DNA from 3 places in the Proteiniphilum sp. LBM24028 genome. Region 3 is predicted to be linked to each of the others. Evidence: riboswitches for the same ligand, from Rfam matches in the RefSeq annotation. Region 3 holds a riboswitch; each other region holds the start of a gene.
What was found. A riboswitch is a leader RNA that binds a small molecule or an ion and turns the genes downstream of it on or off. The one in region 3 is predicted to bind cobalamin.
Positions count from the first base shown of each region.

Region 1: it holds a riboswitch for cobalamin, as region 3 does, so the genes downstream of both, AC1HCU_RS04905 (TonB-dependent receptor plug domain-containing protein) here and nrdD (anaerobic ribonucleoside-triphosphate reductase) in region 3, are expected to answer to the same signal.
Region 2: it holds a riboswitch for cobalamin, as region 3 does, so the genes downstream of both, AC1HCU_RS05150 (hypothetical protein) here and nrdD (anaerobic ribonucleoside-triphosphate reductase) in region 3, are expected to answer to the same signal.

Region 1 is NZ_CM152817.1:1,248,564-1,250,836, forward strand. Features, by position in the region: gene AC1HCU_RS04905 (TonB-dependent receptor plug domain-containing protein) at 1-1,145, opposite strand, end outside; cobalamin riboswitch at 1,247-1,497, opposite strand; gene AC1HCU_RS04910 (acyl-CoA carboxylase subunit beta) at 1,620-2,273, opposite strand, start outside.
Region 2 is NZ_CM152817.1:1,301,601-1,303,873, forward strand. Features, by position in the region: gene panB (3-methyl-2-oxobutanoate hydroxymethyltransferase) at 1-597, opposite strand, end outside; cobalamin riboswitch at 725-935, shown strand; gene AC1HCU_RS05150 (hypothetical protein) at 1,077-1,922, shown strand; gene nrdD (anaerobic ribonucleoside-triphosphate reductase) at 1,936-2,273, shown strand, end outside.
Region 3 is NZ_CM152817.1:1,072,466-1,074,738, reverse strand. Features, by position in the region: gene nrdD (anaerobic ribonucleoside-triphosphate reductase) at 1-1,211, opposite strand, end outside; cobalamin riboswitch at 1,388-1,595, opposite strand; tRNA gene AC1HCU_RS04230 (tRNA-Lys) at 2,188-2,260, opposite strand.

The DNA.
Region 1 (2,273 bases), 180 kb from region 3:
CTGAAGCCGTCAATGTCCGACTGAAGCCCGTTCCACTGCCAGTCCGCCGCGAGGGAGATATCCCAGTTGCTCAACAGTGCAAATTTGTTCACCAAAGAAAGATATGCCTCCTGCTGGGTGAAGGAATTATCGATATACATCAGGGTGGTATCAGGATTGAGATACCTCATCCGGTCATGGGCATATTTCGCGTTTACCAGGATATCATATCGTGGTGAGATAGATTTCCGGAACGAACCCTGGGTAAAGAAATTCTTGTCCCATTGCCGCTGTGATCGCTTCCATACATTATTTACGATGGCGCCGGGAATACCCCGTTCCGAGGAGTAAAAATAAGCTTTCAGGTTCCAGTTTCCGGAAGGCACAAATCCATGCAATCCTCCTTCAAGCCTTAATGCATTCATATCGCCGTTCTCCCGGGTGGCTGTGGTGTCGTAAACCAGTTCGTGGGTGACTGGGTGTATCCGTTTATAACGGTATGCATACTTGCCATTTGCCGATATCCACTCCGTGTTAAAGGTTGCGGAGAGTGAGGAAGAGAGTTTCTGTTCCCACAAAAGGGAGGGATTGATTAATCCGAACGAGCCCGATCGGAGGATTCCCCTGAGGTTGTAGTTTTTATCATTTTCGAAACGGGGATAGCGCGTACGCAGGTAGATGGAACCGGAGGAGCCGAAATCCCGGGCAGATTGAAAAATCTCGCTTTTCTGGCCGTTGTAGAGGGTAACCGACTCCAAATTATCGAGTGAGTATTTGCCCAGGTCAATCTGCCCGTTCTGGGCATTACCCAACTGAATTCCATCATAGAAAACACCCATGTGGTTGCTGCCCATACTGCGGATATCTACCGTTTTCAGACCTCCTATACCACCATAATCCTTGATCTGGACACCCGAGAAATACCGGATGGCGTCGGCTATGGATAAGCTGTTCAGCCCTTTCAGCTCATTTCCTGAAAGCTTTTGTGCGGGAATAATCTCTTTGTTGGCTTTTGCAGATACCACTACCTCCGGCAGATAAAGGCTGTCGGCCAGATTCATCATACCATCCACAGGCTGGAGGGATGTAACTGCCCGTGCAGAATAAACAGTGACTGGCAGAATAACTACGATCAGAGATAATAATATCAGTTTTAACGAATTCATCTATACCGAATTGATTTCGGTAAAGCATGATGAAAATGAAACACGTTGTAAATAAAGTAATTGTGTGTCGTCTTCATGCTTTATTCCCCGAAAGCCATGTAACTAAAATGAAACTGTTGGCAGGTCTTCTGACTTACTCCCGTGTCTGAACGCCTTCCCGAAACCACTCTGATTGTCCATGGATTTTTCTCTCCAGGTACAGAGTGTATATTCAGTGGCAAAAGGTGTTTTGTTCAGCACATAAGCGGAGCTTACAGCAGCGGGTCTGTTCAGGATTTCCACCTGATTCCCTTTTCATTACCTGTTCCGAAGCCGAGAAGGAACGGGTAACACCAACATTTCTAAAGGCAAAGATACAAAAAAACAGGAATAGCTCTTCTCTTTTCAAAAGAAAAGTCCAAATAAAGTTTTATCACATTGCAAACAACAGGTTTGAAACAGAATAAATTTGATGTTCACCGGGGTGGCATTCTCTTATAACGGCATGTTCCCATGTTTCTTAGGTGGATTAGATTCAGTTTTGTTGGCCGTCATTTCCAACGCCTGAATGAGTTTAATCCGGGTAGTTTTAGGGAGGATGATTTCATCAATATATCCTTTTTCTGCAGCGCGGTAGGGGTTTGAAAACAATTCGCTGTATTCATCCGCCGCATGCTGTCGTTCTGCCTCGTCGGAAGAGCGGTATAGGATGTTTACAGCTCCTGCTGCACCCATCACAGCGATCTCAGCATTGGGGTATGCGAAGTTCACATCGGCTCCCGACTCTTTTGAGGACATGACTATATATGCGCCGCCGTATGCTTTGCGTGTGATAAGTGTAATTTTCGGCACCGTTGCTTCGGCGTAGGCATATACGATCTTGGCTCCATGACGGATGATGCCATTATGTTCCTGATCGCGCCCCGGAAGGAATCCAGGTACATCCACAAAAGTAATAAGCGGAATGTCAAAGCTGTCGCAGAACCGGATAAATCGTGCGGCCTTATCGGAGGCGTCGATATCGAGCACGCCGGCCAAATAGGCAGGCTGGTTTGCAACAATACCCACTGTTCTGCCTCCCAGCCGTGCAAAGCCGATCACGATATTTTGTGCAAACTGAGGCATGATTTCAAAGAAGTAATTCTCGTC
Region 2 (2,273 bases), 230 kb from region 3:
AGACGGAATTTTCTCCAGCACTATGGCACAACATCCGGCTTCCTGCAGCAGATGTGCATCGTCGAGTAGTCTGGCTGCCTCTGCTTCATCCTGCGCCCTCACTGCGTAAGTTCCGTATTTGTTAATCGATTGTGGCATCAGTCCAAGATGTCCCATAATGGGTATGCCGGCGTTCAAGATTGCCTGAATGGAAGGTAGGATTTCTTTACCCCCTTCCAGCTTGAGACAGTCGGCCTGTGTCTCCTTCATCATCCTTACTGCGTTGGACACCGCCTCGTAGGGATTGCCCTGATAACTTCCAAAGGGCATGTCAATCACCACCATGGCGCGCTTCACACCATTCATGACCGACTTGCCATGGTAAATCATCTGCTCCACTGTCATGGGCAGTGTAGTGATGTTGCCTGCCATCACGTTGGATGCAGAGTCTCCTACCAGGATTACGTCCATTCCCGCCTGATCAATCACCGAAGCCATTGAATAGTCGTAGGCTGTGAGCATGGATATTTTCTCACCACGCTGTTTCATTTCCAGCAGGCGGTGGGTGGTTACTTTTCTTTTGTTATCGGCAGCGAGATATCCTTTTTCTTGTGACATGCAGTTCGATCTTTATGATTAAAGTACAAAGGTAATTCTTTTACCGGGATAAAACCAACTCACACAGGTAGCATCTTTCCCCTTTTATTTTCTAAACTTTCTTGAAGATAATCCAAAAGAATACCATATCTTTGCCCTGAATTTTGGTTTTATTCACTTCAAAAACTTTCGAAGTGAATGATGAAAAGGGAATCAGGTGTAAATCCTGAACAGACCCGCTGCTGTAAGCTCCGCTTACGTGCTGAACAAACAAACCTCTTTGCCACTGTCCCCAAGGGATGGGAAGGCGTTCAGACACGGGAGTAAGTCAGAAGACCTGCCAAAATAACAAAGTATAAGGCTTTCGGGGAGTAAGGCTTACTATATCAGAAGGAATAAATTCATATCCGACCTGTTGATTATCAACTATTTAATACATAATTAAGTGTGCCCCCATGCCTTGTTATTTTTACAATTGACATGTTAAAAATAATATCGATATGGGTAAAAAGTTATTTATTCTGGCATTATCTATTCTCACTTTTGCAAGATGCTCGGATGGGAATACTCTCCGGATATCTCCTCTGGAAATATCCGGTCTTGAAAACGAATATACCCTGTTGGTGGGACTAATACAGGTTATTACAAGCAATGATGAAACTGTTTACTTATGGGAATTGGACAATAATGTGGTAACTACTGCATTAAAGTATAGCTTTATTTCTACAACTGAAGGAATACACCGATTGAAATTTACAACAAAAAATGATGGAAGTGAATCAACTAAAGAGATTGTATTGACAGTAATCTCTGAAGATCAACTTCCTATTGCCATACCGCAAATATATGAAACAGAGATATATACAATTTCACCTCTTGAAATTCCGGACTATTTAAGCGATGAAGAGCAGCTGAGTTGGAAAGTATTAAGAGCCCCGACCGAGTTATACCGTTTATCTTATTCTAATGCCGACCAACCCTTATTTGTTGCAGCACATGAAGGTGAATATAGTTTACAGGTTTCAGGTGGAGAGATAAAAGGTGAAATTACTATTAATGTAAAAAAGAATTCACGAGAATCAAGTGTTTACATATCAAAAGTATTTGACCACAAGCCCGCTCCTGGTCAATTCGTCAACAAACTCCCCGAATATCAAGAAGGAGACACTTACGCCGGCATGGCAAGAAAAGCCAATGATTGCTCCATGAGAAACATCAGGGATATTTTCCAAAAAGAAAACATTACGCCGAATTATCGTTGGATAAATTTCCATAAAAAATATATTATTATACATATCAACGTAGTAACACAAACAACGACAACCCTGCATCGGTTAACGCAGTAAAAAATAGATTCGTATGGGAAACAAAGAAATTTACATCCTGAAACGGGACGGAAAACGAGTCCCTTTCTCCATCAGAAAAATTGAAAATGCCATTGCAAAAGCATTTCTGTCGGTCGGCACATTCGCAACAGAGGACGACTTCATTTCCATTCTCTCCCGTCTCCATATTTTCGACGGGATGACGGTAGAGGAGATCCAGAATCAGGTAGAAACAGCCTTGATGGCTGAACAATATTTTGCCGTGGCAAAAGCATATATGTTGTACCGGCAAAAACATACCGAAACACGCGAGATACGCGACAAGATGAACTTCCTGATTGACTATTGCAACGCCCAAAATGCCGCCACAGG
Region 3 (2,273 bases):
TCGTTTCGCAGTCGACAGCAGCTCGAAAGCGAGTCTGCATTATCACTCATATAAGTAAAAAACGAGTGCCCTTCGGAATACATTTCCGCCGTAAAGTCGCCATACTCGGTGTCAATGACATCACCGTTTTTCGAGAGCAAAGCCATTGTTTCCACGGGAAAGGTAAGAACCGTCTTGGTGCGTTCTTTGTTGAACCATTTCATAAACCGTTTCTGTAGCCAATTGAGTGAATCCCAAATTGGTTTCGAGCCGTTGGGAAATACAAATTCACCAAAGAGGCTTTCGAAATAAGGACGGTCGTAATAGGCAATGTTCCAAAAAACAGCTTGAAAATTGCGAGCACCCGTGGGTTGATTGATAGAGTAAACTATTTGTTCAAAATAATCGCAAATTACTTTATCCAATGTACGGCGACGATTCGATAAATCTACTATATCAGCAATGTGGGTAAAATAATCGTCTCCATATTCGTGTCGAATAAAATAATCCATGTACATTAAAAATTCGGGAGTTGCGCATGCTCCGCTCAACATACTCGAAACCATAAACACCATGTTGATGAATCCGCCACAAAAAGACTTCAAGTTGGTAGGCGGCGCAGAGTTCCCTCCAATGGGAATTGTTCCTTGTAACAACCATGGATACATGGTAATACTGGCACAGTAATTAGCAAGGCTTGTTTCATCGTTTTTGTATATAAAATGATCATTAAGCATACCGATATATTTATCGGCAAACTCTTTGCCGTACATCTCTTTCATTCGATCGGTAAGCATTTTCCGATTCAGGTTGATGAAGTTTTTTTTAGGTAGTTCGCCTATAAGCGTAGCGATGTTTTTCTTTTCCACATTGGCATTGGCGTCAAACTTGCTTCCAGTGGCAGCATTCTGTGCATCACAATAGTTCATTAAGAATGTCATTTTATCATGTGTTTCGCGTGTCTCGGCGTGTTTTTGTCGATAGAGCATATAGGATTTAGCCACGGCGAAATATTTTTCGGCCATTAAGGCCACTTCTACTTGATTTTGAATTTCCTCCACAGTCATTCCATCGGAAACGTGTACTCGCGAGAGAATGGATATGAAATCTTCTTGTGTGGCAAATGCTCCTACAGAAAGAAATGCCTTGGCAATAGCATTTTCTATTTTTTGAATGGAGAATGATACGCGCTTCCCGTCGCGTTTCACAATGTAAAGCTCTTTGTTGTTCATTTTTGTAGACTATTTAGTTGTTAGACATATAGACCATTCACTTTACAGATGTCGGGATTTTCCAGTAAACTTACAGGCTTAGTGTCTATAAATCTCTTAATCTAAAAATATGGGAATACATATTGAGCTGTATCGCGATATTTTTCGACAATCTTTTTTCCCGAAAGACATCAAAAGCGTATAATATGCATTTGGCAGGTCTTCTGACTTACTCCCGTTATCGAACGCCTTCCCATCCCAAGGAGTAGGGACAGTGGCAAAGGATTTGTTCGGCACGTTTATGGAGCTTACAGCAGCGGGAACTGTCGCCGACTTTCACGGCATTCCCTTTTAATCTTATCCAAAAAGAAAATTTTGATAAGAACCAAGTGCACCACAAATGTAAAAAATAACTTTTAATTTTTTGACAAAATCCCCCAAAATAGTTATTAACAACTTCAATCTATCAACAATAAACTCTCATTATAAGTGTCTTATAATTTAATTATAATCTTTTTATAAAATTATTTTTTCAATTAAATTTTCTTTTTAGAAAAACACAAAGAGAGATATGTGGAAATAATTCCTCTCTCTAACTTAAAACAATAAATATAAGCAGACGAATTGGCTACCTGTTTATTTTGTTAATAACCATTTTCGCTTTCATAAATGATTCACCTCGAGTACGTAATACGGAAAAAAACGACAATGATATCTCGAATGGCCTAAGGAGCACACCGGTATAAACCAACGCCCCATAGGGTATTTTAGAAATGTTTTCGTACTAAATGAAAAATATGTAGCTGTATGCCAGAGCACGTTGTAATTCGTACTATCTCGTACTCGACTTTAAAAGTTAAAAATCCTCTCTGGAAAAGGAAAAGAGGCTGTCTCAAAATAAAATCTAACCTCCTGAGAAATGAATATTGGGATATGTTCTCAGAAGGTATCCGAATAAAAAGAGGGTGAAATCACATTGTGATACACCCTCTTCCAGTGATCCGCCTGGGGCTCGAACCCAGGACCCCATCCTTAAAAGGGATGTGCTCTACCTGCTGAGCTAGCGAATCAGCCTAAATGCTT